DNA from 3 places in the Paenibacillus sp. G2S3 genome. Region 2 is predicted to be linked to each of the others. Evidence: riboswitches for the same ligand, from Rfam matches in the RefSeq annotation. Region 2 holds a riboswitch; each other region holds the start of a gene.
The links. A riboswitch is a leader RNA that binds a small molecule or an ion and turns the genes downstream of it on or off. The one in region 2 is predicted to bind thiamine pyrophosphate.
Positions count from the first base shown of each region.

Region 1: linked by a shared signal. The riboswitch ahead of QNH28_RS12405 (ABC transporter ATP-binding protein) and the one ahead of QNH28_RS01315 (ECF transporter S component) in region 2 are both predicted to bind thiamine pyrophosphate.
Region 3: linked by a shared signal. The riboswitch ahead of QNH28_RS02075 (ABC transporter substrate-binding protein) and the one ahead of QNH28_RS01315 (ECF transporter S component) in region 2 are both predicted to bind thiamine pyrophosphate.

Region 1 covers NZ_CP126095.1:2,865,149-2,869,421, forward strand. Annotated here, with positions in the region: gene QNH28_RS12395 (ABC transporter substrate-binding protein) at 1-545, opposite strand, end outside; gene QNH28_RS12400 (ABC transporter permease) at 542-1,318, opposite strand; gene QNH28_RS12405 (ABC transporter ATP-binding protein) at 1,299-1,994, opposite strand; TPP riboswitch at 2,253-2,356, opposite strand; gene QNH28_RS12410 (amino acid ABC transporter substrate-binding protein) at 2,580-3,416, shown strand; gene QNH28_RS12415 (amino acid ABC transporter permease) at 3,468-4,136, shown strand; gene QNH28_RS12420 (amino acid ABC transporter ATP-binding protein) at 4,150-4,273, shown strand, end outside.
Region 2 covers NZ_CP126095.1:278,927-283,199, forward strand. Annotated here, with positions in the region: gene hflX (GTPase HflX) at 1-601, opposite strand, end outside; gene QNH28_RS01310 (hypothetical protein) at 1,164-1,967, shown strand; TPP riboswitch at 2,049-2,160, shown strand; gene QNH28_RS01315 (ECF transporter S component) at 2,269-2,904, shown strand; gene QNH28_RS01320 (ABC transporter ATP-binding protein) at 2,901-4,273, shown strand, end outside.
Region 3 covers NZ_CP126095.1:457,932-462,204, forward strand. Annotated here, with positions in the region: gene QNH28_RS02060 (ABC transporter ATP-binding protein) at 1-339, opposite strand, end outside; gene QNH28_RS02065 (ABC transporter permease) at 374-1,135, opposite strand; gene QNH28_RS02070 (thiamine-binding protein) at 1,132-1,425, opposite strand; gene QNH28_RS02075 (ABC transporter substrate-binding protein) at 1,536-2,585, opposite strand; TPP riboswitch at 2,746-2,856, opposite strand; gene QNH28_RS02080 (hypothetical protein) at 3,014-4,273, opposite strand, start outside.

The DNA of each region.
Region 1 (4,273 bases), 2.6 Mb from region 2:
AATTTGCTGGTATTTGGGTCACCCCCATCGTTTTGGATCATCGTACGAATCATGGCTTCGTAAAGAGGGATGGAAGAGTACCCAATCTGTTTACCTGTGAGGTCTTTGGGACTATGGATATCCCCGGCCTGAGGTACCATTAAATGATTAAGCGGATGTCTCACAATCGCTGCAATTGAACGTACTGGAATGTTCTCACTGCGTGCCATGAGCACCTGAGGTTGATAACTAAGCGCTAAATCGACTTGATTCACTGCCACAAGTTTCAGTGCATCATTGCTGTCGGCGGGCATTTGGATCTCTACGTCCAGACCTTCATCTTTGAAATAGCCATTTTGCTCAGCAGCATATAAAAAAGAATGAACGGCATTGGGATACCAGTCGAGCATAATCGTCAGCTTGTGGGTTTGCTTATTTTCGTTATTAGAAGAATCAGCAGAAGGATTACTTATGTTGGATGCTTTTCCGCAGCTGCTTAAGATTAAGACAGAACAGATGAGAAACATGGGAAAAACCCATTTTATTTGGGATTTTAAATGATTCATCGGTTAGAGCCTCTTTTCTTGAAAAAAATTACTTCGAGTAGAGCTATCATCAGAAACAGTACTACACCGAGTGCGGATAAAAGAAATACTGCGGCGAACATTTCAGCACTTTGCATATTCCCAGCCATTCTTCGACTAAAGTAACCGAGTCCCTTGCTGCCGCCGAGCCATTCGCCGATGGTTGCTCCAATCACGCAGTACACAATGGATAGCTTTAGTCCTGAGAAAAAAGAGGGCAGCGCCAGCGGAATTTGGGTTTTAACAAGCAGTTGCCAGCGGTTTGCGCCGAATGTTAACAATAAGTCCTTGTATGCCTGACCACTTGTACGAAGACCATCATATGTACTCACTACGACTGGGAAAAAAGCAGTTAGAAACACAACAGCGACTTTACTCCACAGCGTATATCCGAACCACATAATAAAAATGGGGGATAGTGCGATTAACGGAATCGTCTGACTGATAATAAGGAAGGGATAGATAGCCTTTTCAAGTGGTCGAAATAAGAACATCCCTGTGCCCAGCAGCGCACCACAGATTACCGAAAATATAAAACCAACCAATATTTCCTGCAATGTCGCTAATAAATGCAGACCAAATAATAATTGTCTGTGCTCGATCAATGCGATACCTATTGAAGAAGGTGCAGGGAGGATAAAGGCTGGAATCAAGTGAAGACGAACAGCTGACTCCCAGATCACGAGAATAAACAACACCAATAGAATGAAGGGGCCATAACGGTCTAGATGTTTTTTAAAAGGTATGGGTTGCATACATTCTCCGCTCCAACTCTTCACGCAAGGCTATAAACCGGAGTTCATAGTTCATCTTGTAATGTCTTGGCCTTGGTAAATCAACAATAATCTCCTGTAATTCGCTATGCACGCCTCCAGACAATAAATAAATTCGATCGCTTAGCAATAGCGCCTCCTCCAGATCATGGGTGATGAGCATCACCGTTTGACTCAGTTCATCCCAAAGCTCTAAAAGCCAACGGTGCATCTCTCGTTTGGTCATAGCGTCGAGCGCTCCAAATGGCTCATCTAGCAGTATAAGACGGCCGCCGGCGCCAGCCACTAGTGTTCGCAGAAATGCGACCCGCTGCTTCATGCCACCCGATAGCTCATGAGGATATGCCTTCTCTACATCGGCTAAACCGAAGCGTGATAGCATTTCACGAATATGAGAGATGGTCTGTTGTTTATTGGACCTTGGCTTGATTTCCCAAGGCAAAAGACAGTTGTCGAGCACTGTTCTCCACGGCAGCAGCAAATCCTGCTGCGGCATGTAAGCGATCTGACCTAAGCGATTTGATGCTGATGGGCTGGAAGGAATCATTATTTTCCCGTGAGTCGGTTCGAGCAAGCCTGCTATGGTTTTGAAAAGCGTACTTTTTCCGCATCCGCTAGCCCCAATGACAGAGACAAACTCTCCTTGACTGATATCCATGCTTAAGTTTGTAAATACAGGGGGCTGTTTTGATTCTGGAAAAGAGTAGGCTAAGCCTTGAATGGATAGGATTGTCGTGATGATTTAACCTCCTAAAAGTTTTGAATAGCATAGGCTACCTGAGAAGCTTCGTACAAAACTAGCATCGGAAGCATACGCTAAAAGTTTGTAAACAAATAAAGACCCATTCATTTCCGGTGGGAAATAAATGGGTCAAAAAGTTCATTCTGCATAGGAACACTAAAAAATGCATGGGATGAAAATTCTGCTCCACTTCCCTCCGCTGGTATGATCCAGATCAGGTTCCAAGGGTCCGGAGCTTGAAGCTCCGTCTCAGTCGGCCGACTCCCCTAGTGAAATAACAGGTCCATATTTAATTTGTTTATAAATATACCATATCTTTCTGAGATGTAAAGAGAGGATCTTGTGAAGGATTATTCTAAGAATGGGTAATATAAGGGTAGAGATTTACCTAATATTACAATTCCGATGTATATAATCGGAAAAAATCATTGACGGTAAACAGAAGCCAGTGTAGTATACAATTTACCGGAATAATTCCGGGTAAAGAGAGGGGAATTAGTAATGAGAAAATTAAGTTTAACTATTCTGCTGGCATTAACCGTGGTGTTAGTAGCGGCATGCGGCAATAATTCGAATACCGATACTTCTAAGAACTCTTCAGCTGGAACTAATGGTGGTGCAGCATCTACAGCGCAAAATAGTCTGGAAGCTGTTAAAGCTAGCGGCAAATTGCGGATAGGAACAGAAGGGACCTACGCACCCTTTACTTATCATGACGCTTCGGGTAAACTGACCGGTTTTGACGTAGAAATTGCTGAGGAAGTAGCGAAGCGTCTCGGTGTTGAGCCTGAATTTTTTGAGACACAGTGGGATGGTATTTTTGCCGGGATGGATGCCAAGCGGTTTGATGTTATTTTTAACGAAGTATCCATTAATGAAGATCGTAAAGTGAAATATGATTTCTCTGAACCATATATCGTATCTAAAGCGGTATTGATTGTGAGTGAAGACAATAATGATATCAAGACCTTTGCAGATCTTAAGGGTAAAAAAGCCGGACAATCTCTAACCAGTAACCTGTCCGATATCGCCCGTAAGAACGGCGCTGAAATTGTAGCTACAGACGGCTTTAATCAAGCGATGGACCTACTGACCTCGGGTCGTATTGATGCGACTGTAAATGATGGCTTGTCTTATCTGGATCTGAAAAAACAGAAGCCTGATGTGAAAATTAAAGTGGTGGATGAGATTCCTGAAGGTTCGCAAAGCGCTGCTGTGTTCTTGAAAGGTAACGATGAGTTGGTAAAAGCAGTTAGTGATGCAATTGTTGAAATGAAGAGCGATGGCACGTACTTAAAGATTTCTGAGAAATACTTTGGTGCTGACGTTTCAAAATAATACAAGGTTTCAGAAGCTAACTAGCTTGGAGCCAAAAAAGGATGTCTGAAAATGGATGACCGTAAAATACAAATTTTCTTAGATTCACTGCTACCCCTGCTAAAAGCCGGGGTGGCTTTTACCATTCCTTTGGCATTGATATCATTTGCTCTGGGATTGATATTAGCGATATTGACTGCATTAGCTCGGCTCTCCCCGTGGGTGCTACCGAAGCTAATCGCCCGCTTTTATGTATGGGTCATTCGCGGAACCCCATTGTTAGTACAGCTATTTATTATATTCTATGGTTTACCCGCAGTTGGAATTGTGCTCGACCCATTCATAGCCGCGACCATTGGATTTACTCTTAGTGTAGGAGCATATTCATCAGAAATCGTACGTGCTGCTATCCTGTCGATACATAAAGGCCAATGGGAAGCGGCCTTCTCCGTTGGGATGACTCGTGCGCAAGCGTTGCGCCGTGTTATACTGCCACAAGCTGCCCGTGTTTCTGTACCGCCGTTATCGAATTCCTTTATTAGCTTGGTGAAAGACACTTCACTTGCAGCGACCATTACCTATACGGAGATGTTCAGAACAGCACAGCAGGTTGCTTCCACCTCCTACGAGCCACTGCTGATCTATTGCGAAGCAGGATTGTTCTATTTACTATTCTGCTCTGTTTTATCAGCACTGCAAAATTACTTGGAGAAACGACTGAGTCGTTACTCTGCGAGCTAAGGGAGAGACTGTTATGATTGAAATACTTAATTTGCATAAATCCTTCGGTGAGCTGCAGGTATTAAAGGGCATTGATCTTAAAATGGAGCATGGTAAGGTGCTAGTTATTATTGGTCCATCGGGATCTGGTAAAACAA
Region 2 (4,273 bases):
AGACAACAGGAACCTCATTCTTATGCCGCTGCTTCCGCTGAATTTGGCGTCTGGCCACTTGCTGTTGAAGCTCAACCTGTAGCGCTGAAATCCGTTCTTCAATTCTTCTGCGATCCAGCTCCAGCTTGGTTTCACCAGCGCCTCTGTTCTTCAGACCAGAACCACCGCCCTGTCTGCCGAGGGATTCTCGAAGACCTGTCAAGCGGGGCAGCATATACTGCAGCTTGGCTACTTCTACTTGCAGCTGTGCTTCTTTGGTCTTTGCTCTTTCCGCGAAAATATTCAGAATCAGAATCGTCCGGTCGATGACTTGACGGTCCAAAGAGGATTCCAAATTGCGAATCTGTGAAGGGGATAGCTCATCGTTAAAAATAACAATAGGAGCATCATGCGCTTCTAGAAGCGCCGATAATTCTTGAATTTTGCCTGTTCCGATATAGTGGGAAGGGTTGATTCGACTCGCTTTTTGAGTAAGCTCTCCTACAACTTCTAGGTCACAGGCCGCAGCCAGATTAGTGAGTTCTTCCATCGAATAAGCGAAGTTTGTTTCGTTTTGTAGCTGGACACCGACTATAATAGCTTTTTCTCGTAGTTGTTCCATATATTTATTAATCCTCCAGTAGTAAATAGTAAACGCAAAAAACACAGGCCATCTGCCTGTGCTTACGGTTCGTTAGAGGACGTCAGAACAAATGTATAAGGAGAAGTCTCCGTTACAACATTTGGGTCTTCCATAGATATATCGAAGCAAACAACGGCTCGGTCATAGGGGAATGATAAATTAATCCCTTACGAGTAGTAGTTGGTTTAAATTATAAGAAAGTATAAGTTTCACGATATACTTTATCCTTATAATTCTCACATAAACGCTACCGTCCTTATAAGGACGCCGAAGGCGTTTTAGTTTGTTGGCTTCTATGGAGTTAAATGGGTAGACCAATCCTGAGTCCTCTGCACATGGGCAGAGCTTTAGCGCTATTCAATTAGCCGCGCAAAGTTCTAACTCGGATAAAGTCTATCACACGTAACCCTCCGTTCATAAAAAGTTAAGTCGAGTTTACCACATCCTTTATTTGGTGGCAAATCGGGGGTGGGGGTTACATCCAAGAATTCTAAAAATTGATTTCATAACATATAGATATAATTTGATATGAATAGGAGGTGTGAAGACATTGCCTGTCCTCTCTACAAACACCATCATTAATTTACCTGTCGACGGTACTCGTCCAATAAATCAAGTTGTGATCAAAGTAGTTAACAATGGATCAGCTGGCGCGGCTTGTTATTTAACGGGTTTAGCCAATAGTGCAAGTCCTCAGACAGTCTTTATTGAAGAATTATTTGAGCTGCAATATCGGGAAACGTTAAGCAAGACCTACCCTATTGTAGAGGATTTATTCCAATTTAATTTTGTGTATTCACAGGAGCAATTAAAGATTCAGGTTTTTCTTGTGGATGTGAACGGTGTATGGACGGCCGTTAATCTGGAAGTGTTTCAAGTAAGCCGTATAACCTCGGAAATACGTGATAACGTATCGGTTACATCGTCCGACTTCGCAGCGATCAGCTTTATGAGGAGTCCTACCTTTACTATTCCACAAGGTCTTGCGGCTGAAATTAGACCGGCTGCTTTAGATATCCTATCCAAAAGACCTGTGCGTTATATGGTCGTTGCAGGTGGAACTCTGGATGGGACATTCGAGAATTTCCCTACACCAACTACGGATATTCCTGTCACGGACACAGCACTGCTAGTCAATTACACTTGCACTACGGTCACGGGTGGAAAGGTAATTATGCAAGGTACAGGATCAGGGATCTCTGGTGCGTATGCAAATTTGGCCGTTAACTTGCTTAACGAGCGACTCTCTTACGAGCTTCAGGATGAGCCGGTTACCCTGGTAGTGAACTCACTCTCAGGTGATGATGATCTCGCAGTCACCTTTAAGATGTCCGAGCAATGGTGAGCATTGCCGCGATAGGGATACCCAGGAAACGAAAATCATATTGTAAAAAGTTTACTTATGATATAAGTTATAGGAAGTTGAATCGCAATAAACGGGTGCTTGATGAAGTCAGGCTGAGATAGCGGCCTTATGCCGCTGACCGTCGATCTGATCTGGGTAATGCCAGCGTAGAGACGTTATTGTCGAGCATCCTTTTTTTTGATGCCATGCGCAAGCCTACCCATTAATGGGTAGGCTTTTTAAAATTACTCACATCATGCGAGCAACGAATCCAAGAACCTAGAAGGGAAGTTGTTGAAGCATGGAACAAGCTAATCAAGGACAAAGGCAAGGACAACAAGACAAAGGGACGAGGTCACGGGGATTGAAGCTGACTGATATTCTGGTAACCATCGTGATCGCGGTCGTATTCGGCATTATCTATAAAATCTGGGGACCGATGTACGACGTGGTCAAACCACTGGGTACCCATGCGGAACAAACGATATACGGCATGTGGTTCATTGCCGGGACGTTCGCGTTTCTCATCATCCGCAAGCCGGGAGTGGCGCTTCTGGCTGAGATTGCGGCGGCTTCCGTAAGTGCGCTATTGGGCAGCGAATGGGGGATTTCGACCTTGTATTACGGCGCGTTGCAGGGATTGGGCGCGGAGTTAGTCTTCGCGATTTTCCTCTATCGCAACGCGAACGTCTGGGTCACGTCGTTGGCAGCGCTCGCGGCGGCGGCGGGCTCGTTGGTGCTGGATTTCGGCTACGGTTACATTGAATCGTTGTCCGCTTGGAACTATACGCTGCTGATCGGATTGAGGGGACTCGGAAGTATCGTCATCGCCGGTATCTTCGCCTTCGGACTGTCCAAAGCGCTTGAGCTCACAGGCGTAACCAATGTGTTGAGACCGGCGTCCAAGGCGGACTACGACGCTTTGACACGACTATGACGGAGCCCGGAGTCCCCATAGCTGCGGGAGTTAAGAACTTAAAGCTTAAGTTTGCCGGAGAGGACTCCTTGTTGTTCAAGGGCGTTTCTCTTTCCTTCCACCAGGGGGAGAAGACGCTGCTGCTCGGCCCGAGCGGATGCGGAAAGTCGACGCTGCTGCAGGTGTTGAGCGGTTTGATTCCCGGTTCGATCGAAGTTCCGATGATCGCCGAAGAGACGTTTGTTCCCGAGAGATGGGGATACGTATTCCAAGATCCGGATACGCAGTTCTGTATGCCGTATGTGGACGAGGAGATGGCTTTCGTTCTCGAGAACATGCGCGTCCCCCGCGAAGAGATGGCAGGTCTGATCCGCCTTTATCTCGCTCAAGTCGGCTTGGATATTCCCGATATCCATATCGCAATCCAATCGTTATCGCAAGGGATGAAACAGCGATTAGCCATAGCATCCGTTCTGGCTATGGAGCCGGAAGTGATTTTCCTGGACGAACCGACGGCGCTGTTGGATAGTGAGGGTACGGAGCTGGTATGGTCTGCGATCAGAAGCCTGTCCGAAGGCATTACCTTGATCGTAATTGAGCATAAGATCGAAGGCGTTATCGATTTTTTCGATCGGATCGTCGTGTTATCCCGTGAAGGAGTAGTTATTGCTGACGGATCGCCGACGGAAATCTTTTCAGCTAAAAGGAGAGAGCTACAAGAATACGGAATTTGGTATCCGGGCGTCTGGGAGGACTATATCGAGAATAAATCCCGGAGGTCAGACTGCATTACTCGTTATTCAAACGCAAACGATCGGGAAGATATCTATCTGGAAATGGACAGGTTTCGCGGCAAACGAGGGAACAGGGCGGTCATCGAAGTAGGGAGGGCAATCGTCACCCCTGGTCAATGGATCGGGATCATCGGTCATAACGGAGCGGGCAAGAGCTCCTTGCTGCTCTCGATCATGCGACTGATCAAGACCGAAGGGATATGCAAGATAGCGGGCCGGGAAGCGGAGCATGTTGCGCAAGCGGTCGAGCATATCGCATTCGTTTTTCAAAACCCCGAATTTCAATTTGTTACACATTCGGTACGGGAAGAGATCGAGTATTCGTTGATGCTGGATGGCGTTAATTGCGAAATTCGGCGTGCGACGGCGTATAAGCTAATGGAAGAACTTTATTTAGAGGACGTTGCCTCGCGGCATCCGTATCAGCTGTCGATGGGACAAAAGAGACGATTAAGCGTCGCGACGGCGATCGTAAAAGGGCAACACATATTGCTGCTAGACGAGCCGACCTTTGGGCTGGATGCACGGAATACGTTCTCTTTGCTTGAGAAGTTTGAGCGGCTGCTTTCGGCGGGAGCCTCGATTATTATGGTCAC
Region 3 (4,273 bases), 180 kb from region 2:
GTCTTCAATCGTCCGCCAAGGAAAAAGTGCAGGCTGCTGCGGCATATAACTAATCTCACCACGTTGTCCCGTAACGACCTTACCGTTCATGAGGATCGTTCCCGCATCTGGCTTCACAAGACCGCCGATCATATGGAATAAGGTGCTTTTTCCACAGCCGGAAGGACCAACAATTGAAACGAACTCTTGCTGCTCTACCTTAAGAGAAACGTTGTTCAGCACGTTCGTCTCACGGCGACGATGGGTGAAGGACTTGGAGATGCCGCTTACTTCAAGAGCAGGTGGTGCAGCAGTATGAGCTTCAGGAGAGCTTATGATTTCAGTTGTTCTTTGTTGCATTTGCGTCGCTTGAGACATACAGGCATCTTCCTTTCTATGAGCTACGGCGCGGTTTCCAGCGGACTAACCATTTTTCCAACAATGCGATAATAGCAAAAAGCACGAGACTTAAAAGTACAATAATAACAATAGCAACAAACATCCGATCCGTTCGATAAGCGGATTTCTGGAGGAGCATATAATAGCCAATCCCTTTATCCGCGCCAATCCATTCTGCGACCACGGCTCCCATAACTGCGTAGGTGGCGGATATCTTTACACCTGAGAATAGTGCCGGGATAGAAGACGGAAGCTCCAGCTTGGTGAAGATTTGCCACTTGCTTGCGCCCGCCATTTTCATATAATTCATCATGACCTGATCACTTTGAGACAAGCCGCCCATTGCAGCGACAGCTACCGGGAAGAAGCATACCAGCGTAATCAGCACGATTTTGGGCAAAAGACCGAAGCCGAACCAGATGATAAGCAGCGGTCCGAGTGCGATAGAAGGAACATTTTGACTCAGAATAATGAGTGGATAAAAAGCCCGTTTGGCCCAAGGCAAAAGATGCAAAAGTAGAGCAACAATCAAGCCTACACCTGTACCAATCGGAAAACCAATTAAAGTGAGTCGCAGCGTAGCCATCGTATGAACCCAAAGACCAGAAGCGTTACTGGTAGATTCGCGAGCAATGTCAGCAGGACTCGGAAGAATCCATGATTCGATATGGAATAGAGATACAGATAGCTGCCATACAGTTAAAAAGAAGACGACCGCCACAAGGGGCGGCCATATTAGCTTCCAGGTCGATCTCACGGCCGATATTTCTCCGTCAATTTATCCATGCTGATTCCGGTAGGATTATGAGCGATTTTGATCTGCGAAATCACGCTTGGACTACCTGCTTCGATTAGCGCCTCCTGCATTTGACGCACAACCTCCAGCAGCTCGCTAAGCTCACCTTCCATAGTGGTTTCCAGCGGATTCACTTGGTGTTTAACGCCGGACTTCTGAATAACTTCAATCGCTTTATCTACGTAGGGGATGGAGTCCTCATTGTTTGGAGTCTTAGGAATTACTTGAATGCTTAATAATGTGTTAGCCACAATAATCAATCCTCTCATTTTATAAGGTAGTTAAAAAGTCAACTTTGATAACGAAGTAATTCAGGAAGCAGACTCGGCGTCGAATCTTGAACGAACTTGGGAAGTCCGGTCTACTCCGCCGGTAAAAAATCATTCGTGAATGCACTAGCTGCATCCAGCGGTTTATCCAGCAGCTTCAGATCATACATCCAGTCGCCGTAATTCTGCCAGACCTCGGTTTTTTGCTCGCCCCAGCGGGGTGCATCGTCCTTGTATTTCGGGCTGAGCCATTTTTGGCTAGCTAGGACAAGCTCGGTATCTAGATCAGGCACAGCTTTAGATAATGTAGCGGCTGCCTCTTCCGGATGATCAATAGCATACTGATACCCTTTTGATGTAGCTTTCAGGAAAGCCTTCACCAAATCTGGATTCTCTGTGATCTGCTTCTCGCTCGTTGTTAGCACAGGCGTGTAATAATCAAGCTGAGGCGCATAATCCTTTAAGTACAGCATATCCAGAGGTTCACCACGCAGTTCAGCCTCAATACCGGTCCATGCGTAGAAGATCCAAGCGAAATCAATGTCGCGTTTTACGGCTGTAAAATAATCTGCTTCCCCAATACTGATTAGCTTCACCTTTTTCACATCGCCACCAACAGGGTCCATGATCGCCTTCATGGCTGCTTCTTCAGCAGGAGAGCCCCAACCGCCGTAGGTTTTACCCTCAAAATCTTTTGGTGATTTAATATTGCGGTCTACTGGAGCGGCGAATCCCGAAGTATTATGCTGAATAATGGCTGCAATCGAGACAAGGGGAACGCCTTGTAGACGGGCTAGAGTCAATCCTTCCTGAGCGCTGATCCCAAAAGCAGCTTCGCCAGAAGTAACCATGGTATCGGAACCCGCGGCGCCAGGTTGAACGATTTCTACATCCAGACCTTCTTCCGCGTAATAACCAAGATCCTTGGCTACGTATAGACCGGTGTGGTTCGTATTCGGTGTCCAATCCAGTGCAACCTTAACTTTGGTAAGCTCTTTCGGAGCATTTGATCCGGTCGCTGCATTCGATTCCGCAGCATTTCCTTTGTTTCCGGCTGTATTCCCATTGTTGCTGCCGCATCCAGCAATCGCAAGAATGAGCATACAGATGAGGCTCAGCATGAGTGCTTTTTTGAGTTGCATGTTTTCTTCTCTCCTTTAAGGTTGCCAGATCCCGTCATCCAACATGAATCATAAAGTGTAGTATGTACATTTCTTCTACATCTTTTGTGATCTACACAAAAAAAGCGCCCCGAGTGATCGGGACGCTGGCTTGGCGCTAGGTTAGTAAAGGTCACAGGGACCAAAACCAATTGGCGATTCCTACGCTGGCATTATCCAGATCAGGTATAAGGGTCAGTATCTTGTGGGATACAATCTCAGCCGGCCAATTCCAGCACCCCTGGTTCTATGAAGTTAACGGGTATTTCCACGTGCAATATAAGCAAGTATAAGTGTTGTACCTATACTTTATATCTTATATTTCTCGCATACGGTGTATTATAGACGGCTGTTCTCGGAATGTCTAGTAGCACGCTCCTAAATTTTTCAAATCTATGGCTGCCATTTCGTCAGTCTAGATCTTTATATTTCTTTCGGTGACGCCGCTTAAGCTCACTAACCAGAGCACCTAACGTAAGGACAACGCTGACCATTATCCCGCTCATAATCACGAAGAGAGCAAGAAACTCAAAGGGCGAATAGCTGATCATTTTACTCCATTGAATCTTTCCATCCAGATCGTCAATGACCTGATTCATGCCATAAATCCCACTTACCACCGTAAATACAGTGAGGATCATCAGCAGATTATCCCGGCGCTTGGACTGGAATTTATCTTGATACTGAAACAGGTCAGTCAAGGTTTCTTTCACTTCCTCGAACAGAGCGTCGTTTCCGTATACTTTACGCAGCTGAAGAAAAATCTCCCGTCCTTGCGACTGTGAAATCAGCTCCAAGAAATAGAACTTTGCCGAGAATTTATTAATCGAGTAGATTAAATTATCGATCTCATCATAATCGTGGTTTATGCGTAGTCGGGAATGCATATTTGCCAGCTTTAGCAGAACAATTTTGTGGAAAATATTGAGTAGAAATCCGTAATAATATTGCCCGTACATCTGGTTGGCCAGGTTAACGGCAATCTTCGGTTCAGCTCGTGTCATGCAGCAAAAGGTCTGCTCATTCATCATATAATACGTGTCTGGACCCCATCGATTATAGGAATGCTCATGACAATAGTTCGCAATATACGCTGGATCGCTGGCACTGGCATAGGGCTTCCCGTTCAGATCAATTCCATCAAGCTGAGAGGCGCGATAGCGTAGATTTACACTAATCTCATCAGAATCTTCTTCATTCTGAAAGCCGTAAAAGGCCTGCACCTGCATTCTTTCATCTACGAAAAAGGGGAGCGTCTCGAAATAAGCCCCATTGATATCCGAATGATCTAGAAAAGGCTCCAGTCCATCCACCAGATTTCGGAAGACAAAATCCTCCACCATCTCAAAGGTCTCTTCCCCGCAATGGATATAAGTATAGTCATCCTGTACGAAGGTGTTCTCAAGTGCTCGGAAGCGGTCCGCGAATTCGAGTGCAATACTAAAGGGAATCGAATCCCCCTCAAGCTGGACACGTATCGTCACAAATCCAAGCTGAAAAGGACATATGAATATATCCGTCGAGAGAACTTTAAAAAATATGGACTGCTGCGGAATCTCCAGAATACAGTCCAGATTATTTACTCTGGAAAAGCGGCGGAAAGAGTCAGCATCCTTCTGTCGTGGAAAAAGGATGTGTGCAGCAAACGGTAAATAGGTGCGCTCCATTCG